DNA from 2 places in the Enterococcus sp. DIV1314a genome. Region 1 is predicted to be linked to the other one. Evidence: predicted binding sites of a transcription regulator. Region 1 holds the regulator's gene; the other holds the start of a gene.
What was found. The regulator LexA, encoded in region 1, represses DNA repair genes until DNA is damaged. The targets are predictions, from matches to a motif close to CNAACANNTGTTNG.

Region 1 (8,296 bases):
TAAAATACGATCAATATAATTTAAACTGTATGCTTGATTTAATACAGCTTCGCGCAAGGCCAGTTGAATCAGCTCGACTTGATAATGATCCTCTTCCAACCATTGCCCAATTCGTTGGTATTCCATTGGTGATAATGGACGCCCGAATTCTGCTTCAAAATTTTGATATAACTCACTAATTTTTTCTTGTAATTGTTTTTCTTCCACTTGCTTTGTCTTTTGTGACAATAAAAGTGCTAATTTTTGATAGACTAAAGTTAAATCATAGGAATCATGCATCATTCCTCGGAGATCTTTTTGCGAGACAATTTGAATGAATTGTTTTTGAACGAGCTGATTTAACAAATAATAAATTTCTTGCTGGTTATAACTCATATCTTCAGCAATTTTCATTAAATCAGGAAATGAATCGCCTGCCTCAACATAGCGATGTAATTGCAACCAGAGTAAAAATTCTTCGTTTGACATCCCGATACGGCGATAATTTTCTACTAATAAATTGGAAATCGTCGTTTGACCATTTTTTAAAAAAACTTCTAATGAAATCATTGATTGTTCCCTTCTCACATACATAGATGATTAAAAAAAGAGAGACTTCAATCAGCTCTCTTTTTTTATTGACTTATTTTTTTGAGACGTCTGCAATAATCTCAATTTCAATTAACACGTCTTTTGGTAAGCGAGCCACTTCGACCGCCGAACGTGCCGGTAAAACATCATGGAATAATGTGCCATAGACCTGATTAAACGCGACAAAATCATCCATATTTTTTAAGAAACACGTTGTTTTTACGATATCATTTGGGGTAATTCTCGCTTCGGTTAAAATCGCAGAAATATTTTTTAAAACTTGTATTGTTTGTTCTTCAATCGTAGAACCAACAACTTCACCCGTTACCGCATCTAAAGGAACTTGACCCGATGCGAATAAAAATCCATTCGCAATTCTTCCTTGAACGTAAGGTCCGATTGCTTTTGGCGCTTGATTGGTTTGAATGACTGTCATATGAAAACTCCTTATTCTGTTATATTTTTACAAGTTGGGCATAACCCGTAGATTTCTAAACGATGACTTTGAATTTGGTAATCCGTTAGACGCTCAGCCGCCATTTCGACATCATCGAGTCTTGGATAGAAGAAATCAGATACTTTTCCACATTTTTGACAAATGACATGATAATGAGGGTTAATCGCAAAATCATAGCGACTAGAAGAACTTCCATAGTTCATCTCTCTTAGAAATCCAATTTCAGTAAATAATTTTAAGTTATTATAAACCGTTGCTACACTAATGCCAGGAAATTTCTCTTCAATCGCTCGGTACACTTCTTCTGCCGTTGGATGTGTGGGTACTTCTGTCAAGAATTCTAAAATCGCAATCCTTTGAGGTGTAATTCGAATATTTTCGCCTTTTAAATAAGCTAAGGCATCATCAAACGTCGCCATGGTTCTCCCTCCTCTACATTTATTTCTTGTCATTATCATACTATGACTACACTAATTTATCTAGCAAAAAAGAAGGGAAATCTCCAGTTTCGGAAATTCTCCTTCTTTTTTATGTTTATCCTAAAAGATTACAATGATTTATAAGTATTGATCACATTTTCTGTCGTAAAGCCAAACTCAGCTAACACTTTATCTCCTGGAGCAGAAGCGCCAAAGTGATCGATTGCAATGATTTTTCCACGACATTTCGTGTAACGTTCCCAACCAAAAGGCGAACCTGCTTCAATCGCAACACGTTTTTTCACTGATTTTGGTAAGACAGATTCTTTATACTCAGCTGATTGCGCTTCAAATAAATCCATACTCGGCATTGAAACCACAGAGACATCCACGCCTTCAGCAGCTAAAGCTTTTTGGGCTTCAGTAGCGAGGAAGACTTCAGAGCCTGTCGCGATTAAGATTCCTTCTGGTTTTTCACCTTTTTGAGGAGAAACCACGTAAGCACCCTTCGAAACAAAATCATCTGCTAAGGTAGTCGTTCCTTCAATAACAGGTAAATTTTGACGACTTAAGACTAGAACAGTCGGTGTTTCTTTTGAAGTCATTGCGACTTTCCAAGCCGCACGTGTTTCGTTTCCGTCGGCTGGACGAATGACATGTAAGTTAGGGATACTACGTAAACTTGAAAGTTGCTCTACTGGCTCATGTGTCGGACCATCTTCTCCGACAGCCACTGAATCGTGCGTCAATACATAGGTAACAGGTGTTTTTTGAATCGCTGCAAGACGAACTGCTGGACGTAGGTAATCCACGAATACGAAGAAAGTACCACCATAAATACGTGTTCCACCATGTAATTGAATCCCGTTCATTGCGGCTGCCATCGCAAATTCGCGCACGCCAAACCAAATGTTACGGCCTTCATATTGACCAGGTTCAAAATCTTTTTCTGCCGCAACCATCGTATTATTAGAACCTGATAAATCGGCTGATCCACCCCATAAAGACGGTACCGCTTTAGAGAGTGCTTGAATCATATCTTTACTTGAAACGCGACTTGCCTGACTTGAACCCACTTCATAAGTTGGTAAATTATCTGCCCACTCTTCTGGGAGTTCATCTGCAAATGCTTGTCTAAATTGAGCCGCTAATTCTGGATAGGCACCTTCATAACGTGCAAACAATTCATTCCATTCCTCTTCTGCTTTTTGGCCTTCTTCAATCATTGTTTCCTTGAAGCGAGTCGCGACTTCTTCTGGCACTTCAAATTCTGGATAATCCCAGCCATAAATCCCTTTGGCTGCTTGGATTCCTTCGATTCCTAGTGGTGCACCGTGGACAGAAGACGTTCCTTGATTTGGTGCGCCAAAACCAATCACTGTTTTGACTTCAATCAAGGTTGGTTTATTTTTTTCTTGTTTGGCTGCTTCAATCGCAGCTGAAATAGCATTTAAATCACGACCATCTTTTACGAGAATATGTTGCCAACCATACGCTTCATAGCGGGCCCCCACGTTTTCTGTAAAAGCTTTTGAAGTCGGTCCATCTAATGAAATATCATTTGAATCATACAACACAATCAATTTATCTAATTTCATATGACCTGCCATGGAAGACGCTTCATGAGAGATTCCTTCCATTAAATCACCATCACCACAAAGAACATATGTATAGTGATCTACAATTGGAAAATCAGTTTGATTATAAGTTGCCGCTAAATGAGCTTCAGACATCGCCATTCCAACAGCCATTGCAATCCCTTGGCCTAATGGTCCAGTCGTTGCTTCCACACCATCAGTATGAAGAACTTCTGGATGTCCTGGTGTGCGACTATCCCACTGACGGAAGTTTTCTAAATCTTCTTTTTGAACATCGTAACCTGAACAATGTAATAAACTATACAACAACGCTGAACCATGACCTGCTGATATAACAAAGCGATCACGATCAACCCAATTTCTTGACGTTTTTGGATTGACTTTTAAATGTTTTGTCCATAAAGCATAAGCCATTGGAGCTGCTCCCATCGGTAATCCTGGGTGACCTGAATTGGCTTTTTGTACCATGTCAATACTTAACGTACGTAACGTATTAACACCTAACTCATCAATTTTATCAAACAAATGAAGCGCCTCCTATTATTTTAGGTTTTTTTTACCTTTATTCATTCTCATTATAAAAGATATCGAATGTTTTTTCAACCTTTTTCATGTGCAAATATTTTTATTCGCGATTATGAAGCCCTTTTTCTTTCTGAATGGCTTTTAACTTCTCAGGTGTGACGTCATTTCCTAGGGGATCGACTACTTTCATCCCTTCAATATGATGTTTCATCCCACCACGAAATGCACTTAAATACTCTTCTCTTAGTAATTTTTGCTCTTTTTCCTCCGTTGGCGTTAAGCCTTCTTTCTTTTTCTTGCGGGCTAATTCATTGATACGGTTTAATTTTTTTTCTGATAACATATTCCCACTCCTCTCATTTGTTTTATCTTATACAAAATTACCCCAAAAAACAATAAGAACTCCTTTTCAAAACCGAACATCTGTTTGATTATATTGTTTTTTTATGTTAAAATTAACTTAATTATACGAAAGAAGGTGTAAACCTTGGCAAAAAAGACAGAAAGTCGTCAAATGGAAGTCTTACGCTTTATTCATAAGCGAGTACTCGATAAGGGTTATCCTCCGACAGTTCGCGAAATCGGTGAAGCAGTGAACCTCTCTTCGACTTCGACCGTTCACGGACACTTGTCCCGGTTAGAAAAAAATGGTTATATCCAACGCGATGCAACGAAACCTCGAGCCATCGAATTAACGGCACTTGGACTCGAAACTGTTGGTGGAGACCAAAAAAATATTCCATTACTTGGTGTTGTAACCGCTGGTGAACCCATTTTAGCTGTGGAAGATGCCTCTGATTTTTTTCCAATTCCACCTCAGTTAGCCAATAGTGAAAGTCAACATTTCATGCTCACCATCTCTGGCGAAAGTATGATTAACGCTGGGATTTTAGATGGCGATCAAGTTATTGTCCGCAAACAAGACATTGCTCGTAATGGCGATATCGTCATTGCTATGACGGACGAGAACGAAGCAACGTGTAAAAGATTTTACAAAGAAGCCAGTCATGTCCGTTTGCAACCTGAGAATGATTTCATGGAGCCATTAATTTTTCCAAATGTCAAAATTTTAGGATTAGTCGTAGGATTGTATCGTCATTTTTAAAACAAGGCGGACATCCGTAACATCGTTTCAAAAGCGAACACGCTCTACTCTATTTTTCTTGCTATTATTTAGAAGGTGTGACATCCGTCGTTTTGCTCTGAGAAACTGGAGGTACAGTTGAACCATTGGCTCTTTCAATTGCGCGAATATATGGCGGTTCAGAAAGAGCAGACTCTTATCACCCGCTTATCAATCAAAGATTCGTAAAAATCAAAGTAGGCTGTGACTTTTGTCATAGCTTATTTTGATTGCAACAAATTCGCCTTGCATCCCTCTTAAACCAATCCTCCGTATACGATGATATTTCACTTTTTTCTTTTTATTTACTTTCCCTCTTTACAAAGCGAACAAACATTCGTATAATAAAGACACGAACAAACGTTCTATAAGATAAGGAGTGAGTCGAAATGAAAGCAGTACGTCGTTTTGGTTTTTTAATTGGGGTTTTAGTCATCGGAATTATTATTGGGAACTTTGGGAGTTTAATCGCTTTTTTAATTTTAGGACCATTACTCATTTTATGGCTTATTTTGTGGGACGATCAACGACTACGTCAAAAGAAATACCAACAAGAGCATTTCTTAACAGAGAACGATTATTCCTATTCAGAAGATGCTTATCGATAAAAACAAAGATTCCGCCAGTGCATAAGCGCCACTAGCGGAATCTTTTTTTAATAATCCATTAATGCAAAAATATCGTAACCTTTAATCTTGTCGCGACCTTTTAGATCCGTTAACTCAATTAAGAATGCACAGCCGACAACGATTCCACCTAAACGTTCAATTAATTCAATACTTGCTTTGACTGTTCCACCAGTCGCTAATAAGTCATCACACAAGAGAACGCGTTGTCCTGGTTTAATCGCATCTTCATGAATCGTCAACGTATCCGACCCGTATTCTAAATCGTAAGAAACTTCAATTGTTTTACGAGGTAATTTCCCAGGTTTACGGACAGGCGCAAAACCTACTCCCGATTCATACGCTACGGGACAACCCACGATAAAGCCACGAGCTTCGGGTCCAACTACCATATCAATGTTTTTTTCTTTCGCATAGTCCACAATTTGTTTCGTAGCATAACGATAAGCATCGCCATCAGCCATTAGTGGCGAAATATCTCGGAAAGTAATTCCTTCCGATGGATAGTTGGGTATACTTGCAATATAATTTTTTAAATTCATGTTTTTCCTCCTGTTTAATGACAAATCCAACTCTTAATCATCGCGAGATCACTAAGTAATAAGAATTCCTCATTTTTAATTTTTCTTTGGCGCGCTTGATAGATTTCACTCTCAGTTAACGCCCGTTTAACGGGTTCATCAATATTTTTTAACAAGCCATTTTCTAACGTGACAAATTCTAATTCCACAAAAACTTGAATCATAAAGATTAATAATTGGACCGGTATTCCGGTATAAGTTGCCATCGCTGGCAACTTATGTCGAACATCAAGTTGGTCTTGTCCTTTGATTAATTTAAATAGCTTCGCATACTGTTCTCTTGAACCAAGCCCTTCTAAATAAGCCTCATCTGAAGAAAGTCCAAGAATGTAGACGCGTGAAATTTGTGTTTCATGGATAATCACTTTCACCCAATCTAAAACGACTGGCGTATCAATGACGACGAGTTGAGAGCAAGAATGCTCACTTACGTAAAGTTCTTTAAAAGACTCTATATTTTCGACATAAATGACTGGATGCTTTTGCTTTTCTTTAAAAACTTTATAGAGCTTTTTGCTAAAGGCAACAAATAGGGTTTTTTCGGTAAAATCTAATTGTTGGTGGTGTTTTTTTCCTCTAAAATCGAACACTTGAATGGTAGACACTTGATAATCTTGTAGCCTTAACTGCGGAATGGTATGACCGTTCCATTCATTAATCGTTAATTGAGCCACTAAATGGATATTCTCTGTCTCAAATTCACTTTGATCTTGGCCGAAACCAAAACCGATACCGTCAACTTGATGACCCTTATCATTGTCGAGCACAAACTTTAAGTGTTTCTGTTCCGAACCAATACTGCGACTCTCACGTACTGACACATTCTTAAAGACAAATTGCGGAATGGGATTATGCATCCCGTAAGGTGCCAGTCGTTGCAAGGACTGAATCAGTGACAAATCAACGGTTTCAATCGCCAGTTCGCCGTCAATCGCCAAGGGAAGCCCTTTTGTTAAATCAATTTGCTCCTCCAATAGATAGTGATTGATTGCCTCTTGAAGGAGTGGAAGATTCGTTTTAAGCAAACTTAATCCTACAGCCGCATGGTGTCCCCCAAAAGTCGCTAGTAACTCGCGACTTTTTTCTAGCATCTCAAACATATTTAAGGCAGCCGTACTTCGTCCAGAGCCTTTCAGCAGTCCGTCTTCTTTATGCGTTAAGGCAATTGCAGGCTGTCCTGTTTCTTGCATCACACGTCCTGCGACAATCCCTAAAATCCCTTCATGCCAATTTTCACCGACTAAAAGATGAATCTTATTTTCAGGCATGATTTGTTGCAGCGCTTCTTTTGTCGCAATTTCAACTAAATCTTTTCGTTGCTGATTTAATTGATTAAACACTTCCGCTAATTCTTGTGCATGATTTTTATCAAAAGTCGTCATTAAATCAATTGCTGGATTAGGATCTCCTAAGCGTCCAATCGCATTTAAGCGTGGGGCAATCGAAAAACCAATCGTTCCTTCATTGACTTCACTTACTTTTTCTCCACAAATGAGGAGTAACTCATTCAAGCCGATTCGCGCCCCTTGCTTGATTTGTTGGAGTCCCCAAATGACCATTGCACGATTTTCATCGGTTAATGAAACCATATCGGCAATCGTTCCAATCGCAACTAAATCAAGTAATTCTAAGGGAATATCATCGAGTAATGCGCATGCTACCTTAAAAGCAACGCCTACTCCCGCTAGATCTTTAAAAGGATATGCCCCTTTTGGATGACGCGGATGAATAATTCCATAAGCTTGTGGTAGCTCAGACGGCAATTCATGGTGATCGGTCACGATGACGTCAACTCCTTGACTGTTCGCATAGGCAATTGCCTCTTGACCTGAAACACCGTTATCGACTGTTACGATTAATTGAGCGCCCTTTTTGATGAGGTCTTGATAACGTTCCACATTTGGCCCATATCCATCGGTAAAACGATTTGGCAAATAGGTTTCGACATCGGCACCGATTAACTCTAATGCCTCTTTTAAAACCGTTGTACTCGTAATCCCATCTGCATCGTAATCCCCGTAAATGACGATATGCTCTTCTGCGATGACCGCCTCATGCAGGCGCTCAATCACTTTTTCCATATCGTAAAGTAAATAAGGATCATGTAGATCCGTCATTTCCGGTTGGATGAATCGGTGGAGAGCTTCCTTTGTTTTTATTCCGCGATTCCATAGTAATTGTGCTAAAACAGGAGAGAGTTGATACGCTTCGCTTGCTTCAACAAAAGAAGGCGTAGGTTCCTCTATCTTTGGCATCTGCCAATCATATTTTGCTGCTTTCACTTCATCACTCCTAACTTATCAATTATAACAAAGCACTTCACAAAAAAGAAGAGTCTTCTCTTCAGAGAAGGCTCTTTTATAATAAATCTTTAAAAGTTATTCTTCCGGATAGTGC
Region 2 (8,296 bases), 360 kb from region 1:
GACACCTTCAATGAATCAAGGGTTTGAACAAATGGGAATTGACTTGAACGAAACGTTAGGTGCTTTAAAACCGAAGAAGAAAATCGAACGGACGGTTACCGTAAAAGAAGCCCGAGAACTTCTTTTACAAGAAGAGTCCTCGAAACTAGTAAATGATGCGGATATTCACAGTGAAGCCTTACAGTTAGCAGCTTCAAGCGGTATTATTTTTATTGATGAGATTGATAAAATCACTTCAAAATCCCAACAATCGGGAGAAGTTTCAAGAGAAGGTGTTCAACGGGATATTTTACCAGTTGTGGAAGGATCACAAGTCAATACCAAGTATGGTGTGTTACAGACTGACCATATCTTATTTATTGCTTCTGGTGCATTCCATCTATCCAAACCGAGCGATTTAATTCCTGAATTACAAGGACGTTTTCCGATTCGTGTCGAGTTAGACGACTTAACAGCGGATGATTTTGTCAAAATATTAAAAGAACCTAATAATGCCTTAGTGAAGCAATACGTTGCGTTACTCGGTACGGAAGGGATTAAAGTCATCTTCACCATTGAAGCCATTGAACGCATTGCGCAAATTGCCTTCCAAGTCAATCGCGATACCGATAATATCGGTGCTAGACGTCTGCATACCATTCTAGAAAAATTGTTAGAAGATTTATTATTTGAAGCTTCAGATATTCAAATGGGGGAAATTACAATTACTGAAGCATATGTGAATGAGAAATTAGCGTCAATTGCAGAAAATGAAGATTTAAGTCGTTACATACTTTAAGCTACTGGGGGAGTAAGAATGAGTACATTATTAAATAAGACGCGTCAAATTAATGAGTTGTTACAACAAAAAAATACGTTTGATTCGGCAACTGATTTGCCCTATGATCAAATGGCCATGGTCTTAGGCGAAATTTTGAATAGTAACACGTATATCATTAGTCAAGCGGGTGCGTTGTTAGGGTTTACCGAAAAACACGATGTGAATAACGCGCGTGTTAAAAACATGTTTATTGAAAAACAGTTTCCAAAAAGTTATACGGATATGGTCGACCGCTTATCGATGACAGAAGCGAATATTCCAATTAGTAGTGATTTAACGGCTTTTCCCGTAGAATCACGTGAACTTTATCCAGATGGTGTGACAACAATTGTCCCCATTTATGGTGCAGGCGCTCGTATCGGTACGATTATTTTATCAAGAATTGATCGCTTCTTCGACGATGATGCATTAGTATTAGCAGAATATAGTGCGACGGTTGTCGGGATGCAAATTTTGTATCAACAATCACGGACCATTGAAGAAAATGTTCGGAGTGCAACGGCTGTTCAAATGGCGATTAGCACCTTATCGTACAGTGAATTAATTGCCGTACGTGCCATTTTTAAAGCATTACAAGGAGACGAAGGTCGTTTAACTGCCTCCAATATTGCGGATGAAATTGGGATTACGCGCTCCGTAATTGTGAATGCACTCAGAAAACTTGAATCAGCTGGTATTATTGAATCGCGATCTCTTGGTATGAAAGGGACTTATTTAAAAGTATTAAATCATCGCTTCAAGGAAGAGCTTCATAAAGCATAAAAGTTAGGGGGATGTGGGATGAAATTTACGATTGAAACAGCCTATTTACAAGCAACGCTCGACTCAAAAGGAGCAGAGTTACATAGCTTATACAGTAAAGAACATGAAATCGAATATTTATGGCAAGGGGATGCCACTTACTGGGGACGTCGCTCACCGGTTTTATTTCCTTTTGTTGGTGCTTTAAAGGATAATGAATACACCTATCATGGCCAGACGTATCCGATGAGTCAACACGGCTTTGCACGAGATATGGAATTTGAAGTGTATGAACAGTCATCAGACGCGATGACGTTTGTTTTAAAAAGCAATCAAGAAACACGCGAGGTGTATCCCTTTGATTTTGAACTCTATCTTTCCTATCAATTAGGGGGAGACGGCCTATCCGTCACTTATAAAGTAGTCAATCCGTCTGATGAGCAGATGTTCTTTTCAATTGGTGGTCATCCTGCATTTAACGTTCCCTTAGAAAAGGACTTAACGTTTGAAGATTACTATTTAAAATCGTCTCCAATGAAATCAAGAATTATGATTCCTTTAAAAGGTCGTTACATTGACGTGGAAAATCGAACGTTAGGACAAACGAATGCAACCATTGCCTTAACACGCGACTTGTTTTCAAATGATGCCTTGATTTATGAAACAAAAGGATTGAACTCTTTTTCGATCTGTAGTGAAAAGTCTCCTCATAGTGTCACGTTATCCTTTAACAATTTGCCGTTTGTGGGGATTTGGACGCCTTATGGTACCGATGCACCCTTTGTTTGTATCGAGCCTTGGGCAGGCATTGCGGATTCAACGGATGCTAGCGGGAAATTAGAAGAAAAATTTGGGATTCAAACCTTACAAGCACAAGAAACGTTCACAACCAAATATGCGATTACTGTGAAATAAGCCTGAAAAGCTGGATTTGCGGGAAATCGACGCCCTCTTTATAGTGTTGGTAAACATTACCAGCACTATTTTTATCTGTTTCGTGCGAGCTTTCATTCAGGTGACCATGTTAAATAGTAAAAAGGCCAAGCAGCTGCAATTGCTGTTTGGCCTTTAAGGTGTTAAGCTAGCGATAAAAAGAGCGTATCGGGTATTATTTTTTTTTGTGATTTAATCCAAAAGGAACTTTGTTTTCAGTTCCGTCTTTTATTCGCTTTATATTATCTTTGTGGCGATAGAAGATAAAGATTGTGACCGCAAGAGCAATCGCCGTTAATAGCCAGTTATGCTCTGGTAAAATAGCAGGAGCGACATACGGTAAGGCAATCGTTGAGAGGGTAAAAAAGATGGCTGTCAACATACTTGAAAGACTGACCATGCTTGTTAAGTAGAGCATGATTAAAAAAAAGACAGCCGAATAAAAAAAGAATAGGGGATTATAAGCTAATACCATTCCGGCGCTTGTCGCAACAGCCTTTCCGCCTTTAAAGCGTAGAAAGATTGGGAACGTGTGCCCAAGAATCGCCATACAACCAAACCATAATGGGTTCACATTCTCTAAATGGAAAATCGTAGGCAATAAGGTAGCTAGTGTTCCTTTTAAAATATCCATCAATAAGACGACGACACCGGCTTTGGTTCCTAACACACGGAACGTATTCGTTGTACCCGTATTGCCACTCCCAAATTGACGAATATCCTTTTTGAAGAAAAATTGGCCAATCCATACACCTGAAGCGATGGATCCCAGTAAATAAGCAGTAAGTAACAAAATAATCGTTTTCATAATAACTCGCTTTCTAAAAATATCTAGTCATATCTTAGCATGAAAAAGACGATACAACAATCGATTTCGTACAATCATCAACGATAATCGAAAGAAAAATATTTGGATTTTTTTGCGATAAGGATCGATTATGATGTATAATGACTCGAGTGATTTTGATAAACAAAGGAGCGTTTGCTTTGACAAAGAAAAAAACAATGGAATATAACGATGATTCGATTCAAGTATTAGAAGGGTTAGATGCTGTTCGAAAAAGACCAGGAATGTATATTGGTTCAACGGATGGACGGGGGTTACATCATCTCGTTTATGAGATTGTCGATAATGCAGTCGATGAGGCTCTTTCTGGATATGGCAATCAAATTGATGTTGTAATATATTCTGATAATAGTATTAGTATAGAAGATAGTGGTCGGGGGATGCCTGTTGGAATGCACAGTTCAGGTGTTTCGACCGTAGAAGTGATTTTTACTGTTTTACACGCCGGGGGAAAATTTGGACAAGGGGGCTATAAAACGTCAGGTGGACTTCATGGCGTTGGTGCCAGTGTTGTAAATGCCCTTTCGAGTTGGTTAGAAGTATCCATTTATCGGGATGGCATTGAATACCGTCAGCTCTTTAAAAACGGTGGCAAAGCGCAAGGAACCTTAAAGAAAATCGGGAAAACAAAGCGCAGCAATGGGACAAAGGTCCACTTTTTACCAGATGAAACGATTTTTTCAACGATTAAATTTTCGTATGAGACCTTGGCAGAGCGTCTGAGAGAGTCCGCGTTCTTATTGCGTGGCATTCAAATTAATTTAACCGATCAACGGACTGAGCCCGCTTTAGAAGAAAATTTCCACTACGAAGAAGGGATTCAAGCCTTTGTTGCTTATTTGAACGAAGAAAAAGATCATTTAACACCGATTGCCTATTTTTCAGGAGAAAAAGAAGGAATCGAAGTCGAGGTTGCGTTACAATATAATGATGGTTTTTCTGAGAACTTCTTGTCTTTTGTTAATAACGTTCGGACAAAAGACGGTGGGACGCACGAAGTCGGGATGAAGACTGCCTTAACCAAAGCGTTTAATGAATATGCTCGTAAGGTTAATTTATTAAAAGAAAAAGATAAGAATCTCGAAGGTAGTGATTTCCGAGAAGGACTGGCGACGGTTCTATCGATTCGAGTGCCGGAACATTTATTGCAATTTGAAGGACAAACCAAAGAAAAACTTGGCACCCCAATTGCGCGCTCCGTAGTGGAACAAATTATTAGTGAACAATTAGGCTATTATTTACAAGAAAACAGCGAAATTAGCCAAATGTTGATCCGTAAAGCACTAAAAGCGCGTGAAGCACGTGAAGCAGCGCGTCGTGCACGAGAAGAAAGTCGCAACGGCAAGAAACGCAAAAAAGGCGAATCGTTACTATCAGGGAAACTAACACCGGCTCAATCGCGCAATCCTAAGCGCAATGAACTCTACTTAGTCGAGGGGGACTCAGCGGGAGGTTCGGCGAAACAAGGGCGAGAGCGCAAGTTTCAAGCGATTTTACCGTTACGTGGAAAAGTCATTAATACGGAAAAAGCGAAAATGCAAGATATTTTAAAAAATGAAGAAATTAATACGATGATTTATACAATCGGTGCTGGTGTGGGTCCAGAATTTTCATTAGAAGATTGTAATTACGATAAAGTCATTATTATGACCGATGCGGATACCGATGGTGCCCATATCCAAGTGTTACTGTTAACGTTCTTTTACCGTTATATGAAACCATTGATTGAAGCGGGCAAAATCTATATCGCGCTACCACCTCTTTACAAAGTATCAAAGGGAACAGGGAAAAAAGAAGTGATTGAATATGCCTGGACGGAAGAGGAATTGCGTGAAAAAATCACGAAAATTGGACGCGGCTATATGATTCAACGATATAAAGGGTTAGGTGAAATGAATGCTAGCCAGTTATGGGAAACAACGATGGATCCGACGACGCGTACGCTGATTCGTGTTCGAATTGACGATGCTGCACAAGCAGAGCGACGCGTCACGACCTTAATGGGCGATAAAGTTGAACCACGTCGCCGCTGGATCGAGAACAATGTCCAATTCACTCTTGCGCAAGATAGCAGTATTTTAGATAAATCAACAATGAGTGACGATCAATTTAATCAAAAACAAGCGATGGATTCATTTGAGAAGTAGGAGGGATCACTGAATGACTGACCAACAACAGATACAAGAATTAACATTAGAAGAAGTGATGGGTGATCGCTTTGGGCGTTATTCAAAATATATTATTCAAGAAAGAGCATTACCTGACATTCGGGATGGGTTAAAACCCGTTCAACGTCGGATTTTATATTCGATGCATAAAGACGGTAATACTTACGAAAAAGCTTTTAGAAAATCAGCGAAGTCTGTCGGAAATATCATGGGGAATTATCATCCTCATGGCGATAGCAGTATTTATGATGCGATGGTTCGAATGAGCCAAGAGTGGAAATTACGTGAAGTTTTGATTGAAATGCATGGAAATAACGGAAGTATGGATGGGGATCCTCCGGCTGCGATGCGGTATACAGAAGCACGACTTTCTCAGTTAAGTGGTGAATTATTAAAAGATATTGAGAAAGAAACGGTCGATTTTGTCTGGAACTTTGATGATACCGAAAAAGAACCCGTTGTCTTACCTGCACAATATCCGAACTTATTAGTCAATGGTTCAACCGGAATCTCAGCAGGTTATGCGACTGAAATTCCAAGTCATAATTTAGAAGAAGTCATTGAAGGGACCATTTATTTAATCGATCATCCGAATGCGACAGTTGATAAATTAATGGAGTTTATTCCAGGTCCTGATTTTCCGACAGGTGGCATTTTACAAGGAAAAGAAGAAATTCGCCGTGCCTATCAAACGGGTAAAGGTCGTGTCATCTTACGGTCGAAAACAAAAATCGAAACGATCAAAGGCGGCCGACAACAAATCGTGATTAATGAAATTCCTTATGAAGTCAATAAAGCCAATCTTGTCAAAAAAATGGATGAAGTCCGTCTCAATAAAAAAATTGACGGTATTAGTGAAGTCCGTGATGAGAGTGATCGAAACGGATTACAGATTGTTGTTGAACTAAAAAAAGAAGCGAATGCAGAAGGAATTTTAAATTACTTATTTAAACATACTGATTTGCAAGTAAACTATAATTTTAATATGGTTGCGATTGATCATATGCATCCGAAACAAGTTGGTTTAAAACGAATTCTTGAAAGTTATATCGCGCATCGTCGTCAAGTGGTCTTACAACGAACACAATTTGATTTAGAAAAAGCTCAAAAGCGTCAACATATTGTTGAAGGGTTAATGAAGGCCTTATCGATTTTGGATGAAGTCATTGCGACGATTCGTGGAAGCAAAGATAAGAAAAATGCCAAGGAACAACTCGTTATCCAACATCAGTTTACAGAAGAACAATCAGAAGCGATTGTGATGTTACAGTTGTATCGCTTAACGAATACCGATATTACACAATTGCGCAGTGAGGCCAAAGAATTGGCAGAACAAGTCACACACTTGACGAAAGTTATTTCTGAAGAAGCGGAATTGTTGCGCGTCATCAAAAAAGAGTTGCGCGACATTAAGAAAAAATATGGTCATGCACGCTTAACGGAAATTGAAGATAAGATAGAAGAAATTATTATTGAAACAGAAGTGTTAGTCATACCAGAAGAAGTAATCGTAGCTGTGACAAAAGAAGGCTATCTCAAGCGCAGTAGTCTCCGTTCATATCAAGCTTCAAAACCGGAGGAAATCGGAATGAAAGATTCGGATCAACTTCTTTACTTGAAACAATTAAATACACTGGATCATCTTTTACTCGTGACAAATCAAGGGAACGTCATTTATCGTCCGGTTCACGAAATAACGGAATTGCGTTATAAGGAACTCGGAGAACACATGTCTCAAACAATCGCGAGTTATTTACCGGAAGAAGAAATCATGGCCGTCTTTGATTACAAAGAAATCGATCCTCATAAACAACTCGTCTTAGTTAGTCGTGAAGGATGGATTAAGCAAACGAAATTAAGTGAATTTGCACCTTGGCGTACGTATAAGAGCCGTTCACAAACAGCGATGACCTTCAAAACAACAACCGACGTCCTCGTTCATGTGCAATTAGTCGATCAAAATGAAACAGACTTGGATATCTTCCTGACAACTCATGCATGCTACGGGTTACGTTACGGACTAGCAGAAGTACCAGTTGTGGGACCAAAAGCGGCTGGTGTCAAAGCGATTAACTTAAAGGATCAAGATTTTATCGTTCAAGCATTAGTGGTCTATTCACAAGGCGATACGCCAATCATCATCGTGACGCAACGTGGTGCGATTAAGCGGATGTTAGCGCAAGAAATTGCACAGACGAGTCGTGGGAAACGCGGACAGATGGTATTAAGAGAATTAAAGAATAATCCTCATCGAATCATTTTTATGGATAATGGACAGGATGGAGAATTTTTACTGCAAAACGAAAAAGGCGAGCAAGTGACAATCAACGCCCAATCATTCCCAATTGCCGATCGGACATCCAATGGTAGCTTTGTCATGGATGAAAAAGTTGGGGGTAAAGTCTTCCAAGTTCGAAAAATCAAACAGGTAGAAATCGAAAATAGCTAAACTGTATTATTAAAAATAGAAAACAGCGCATTCTGTACCAATACAGAATGCGCTGTTTTTTAGATTGTTCATTGATTATTATATTCTTAAAATAAAGTTAGAAAAATTAATCACAAATTAAAAACATTGATAAATAAGGGTTTATGACGAATTAATCGAATTTTTCGTCATTTATGCTCAATATATTTTAGGTTAAGGCTTGCAAAAGAATGAGTATGTGTTATACTATTCACGTAGAGCTGTTACAACAAATGAGCAGAAAATAAGGAGGACGAATCAATGTCATCTATCGTAGAAAACAATGTAGAAAAATTTAACACCGCTTGGGAAGGTTTTAA

Region 2: parE (DNA topoisomerase IV subunit B) is a predicted target of LexA. The motif match lies at 3,466-3,479, and genes of this name have one in related genera.

Annotation. Positions count from the first base shown of each region.
Region 1 covers NZ_JBIOQP010000001.1:2,093,096-2,101,391, reverse strand. Annotated here, with positions in the region: gene IGI68_RS09985 (DnaD domain protein) at 1-549, opposite strand, end outside; gene IGI68_RS09980 (RidA family protein) at 623-1,006, opposite strand; gene IGI68_RS09975 (Fur family transcriptional regulator) at 1,018-1,446, opposite strand; gene tkt (transketolase) at 1,575-3,569, opposite strand; gene IGI68_RS09965 (DUF896 family protein) at 3,670-3,912, opposite strand; gene lexA (transcriptional repressor LexA) at 4,057-4,674, shown strand; gene IGI68_RS09955 (hypothetical protein) at 5,082-5,300, shown strand; gene IGI68_RS09950 (adenine phosphoribosyltransferase) at 5,348-5,860, opposite strand; gene recJ (single-stranded-DNA-specific exonuclease RecJ) at 5,875-8,181, opposite strand; gene IGI68_RS09940 (LapA family protein) at 8,278-8,296, opposite strand, start outside.
Region 2 covers NZ_JBIOQP010000001.1:2,455,370-2,463,665, reverse strand. Annotated here, with positions in the region: gene hslU (ATP-dependent protease ATPase subunit HslU) at 1-778, shown strand, start outside; gene codY (GTP-sensing pleiotropic transcriptional regulator CodY) at 797-1,582, shown strand; gene IGI68_RS11740 (aldose 1-epimerase family protein) at 1,601-2,476, shown strand; gene plsY (glycerol-3-phosphate 1-O-acyltransferase PlsY) at 2,670-3,302, opposite strand; gene parE (DNA topoisomerase IV subunit B) at 3,500-5,488, shown strand; gene parC (DNA topoisomerase IV subunit A) at 5,502-7,958, shown strand; gene pflB (formate C-acetyltransferase) at 8,238-8,296, shown strand, end outside.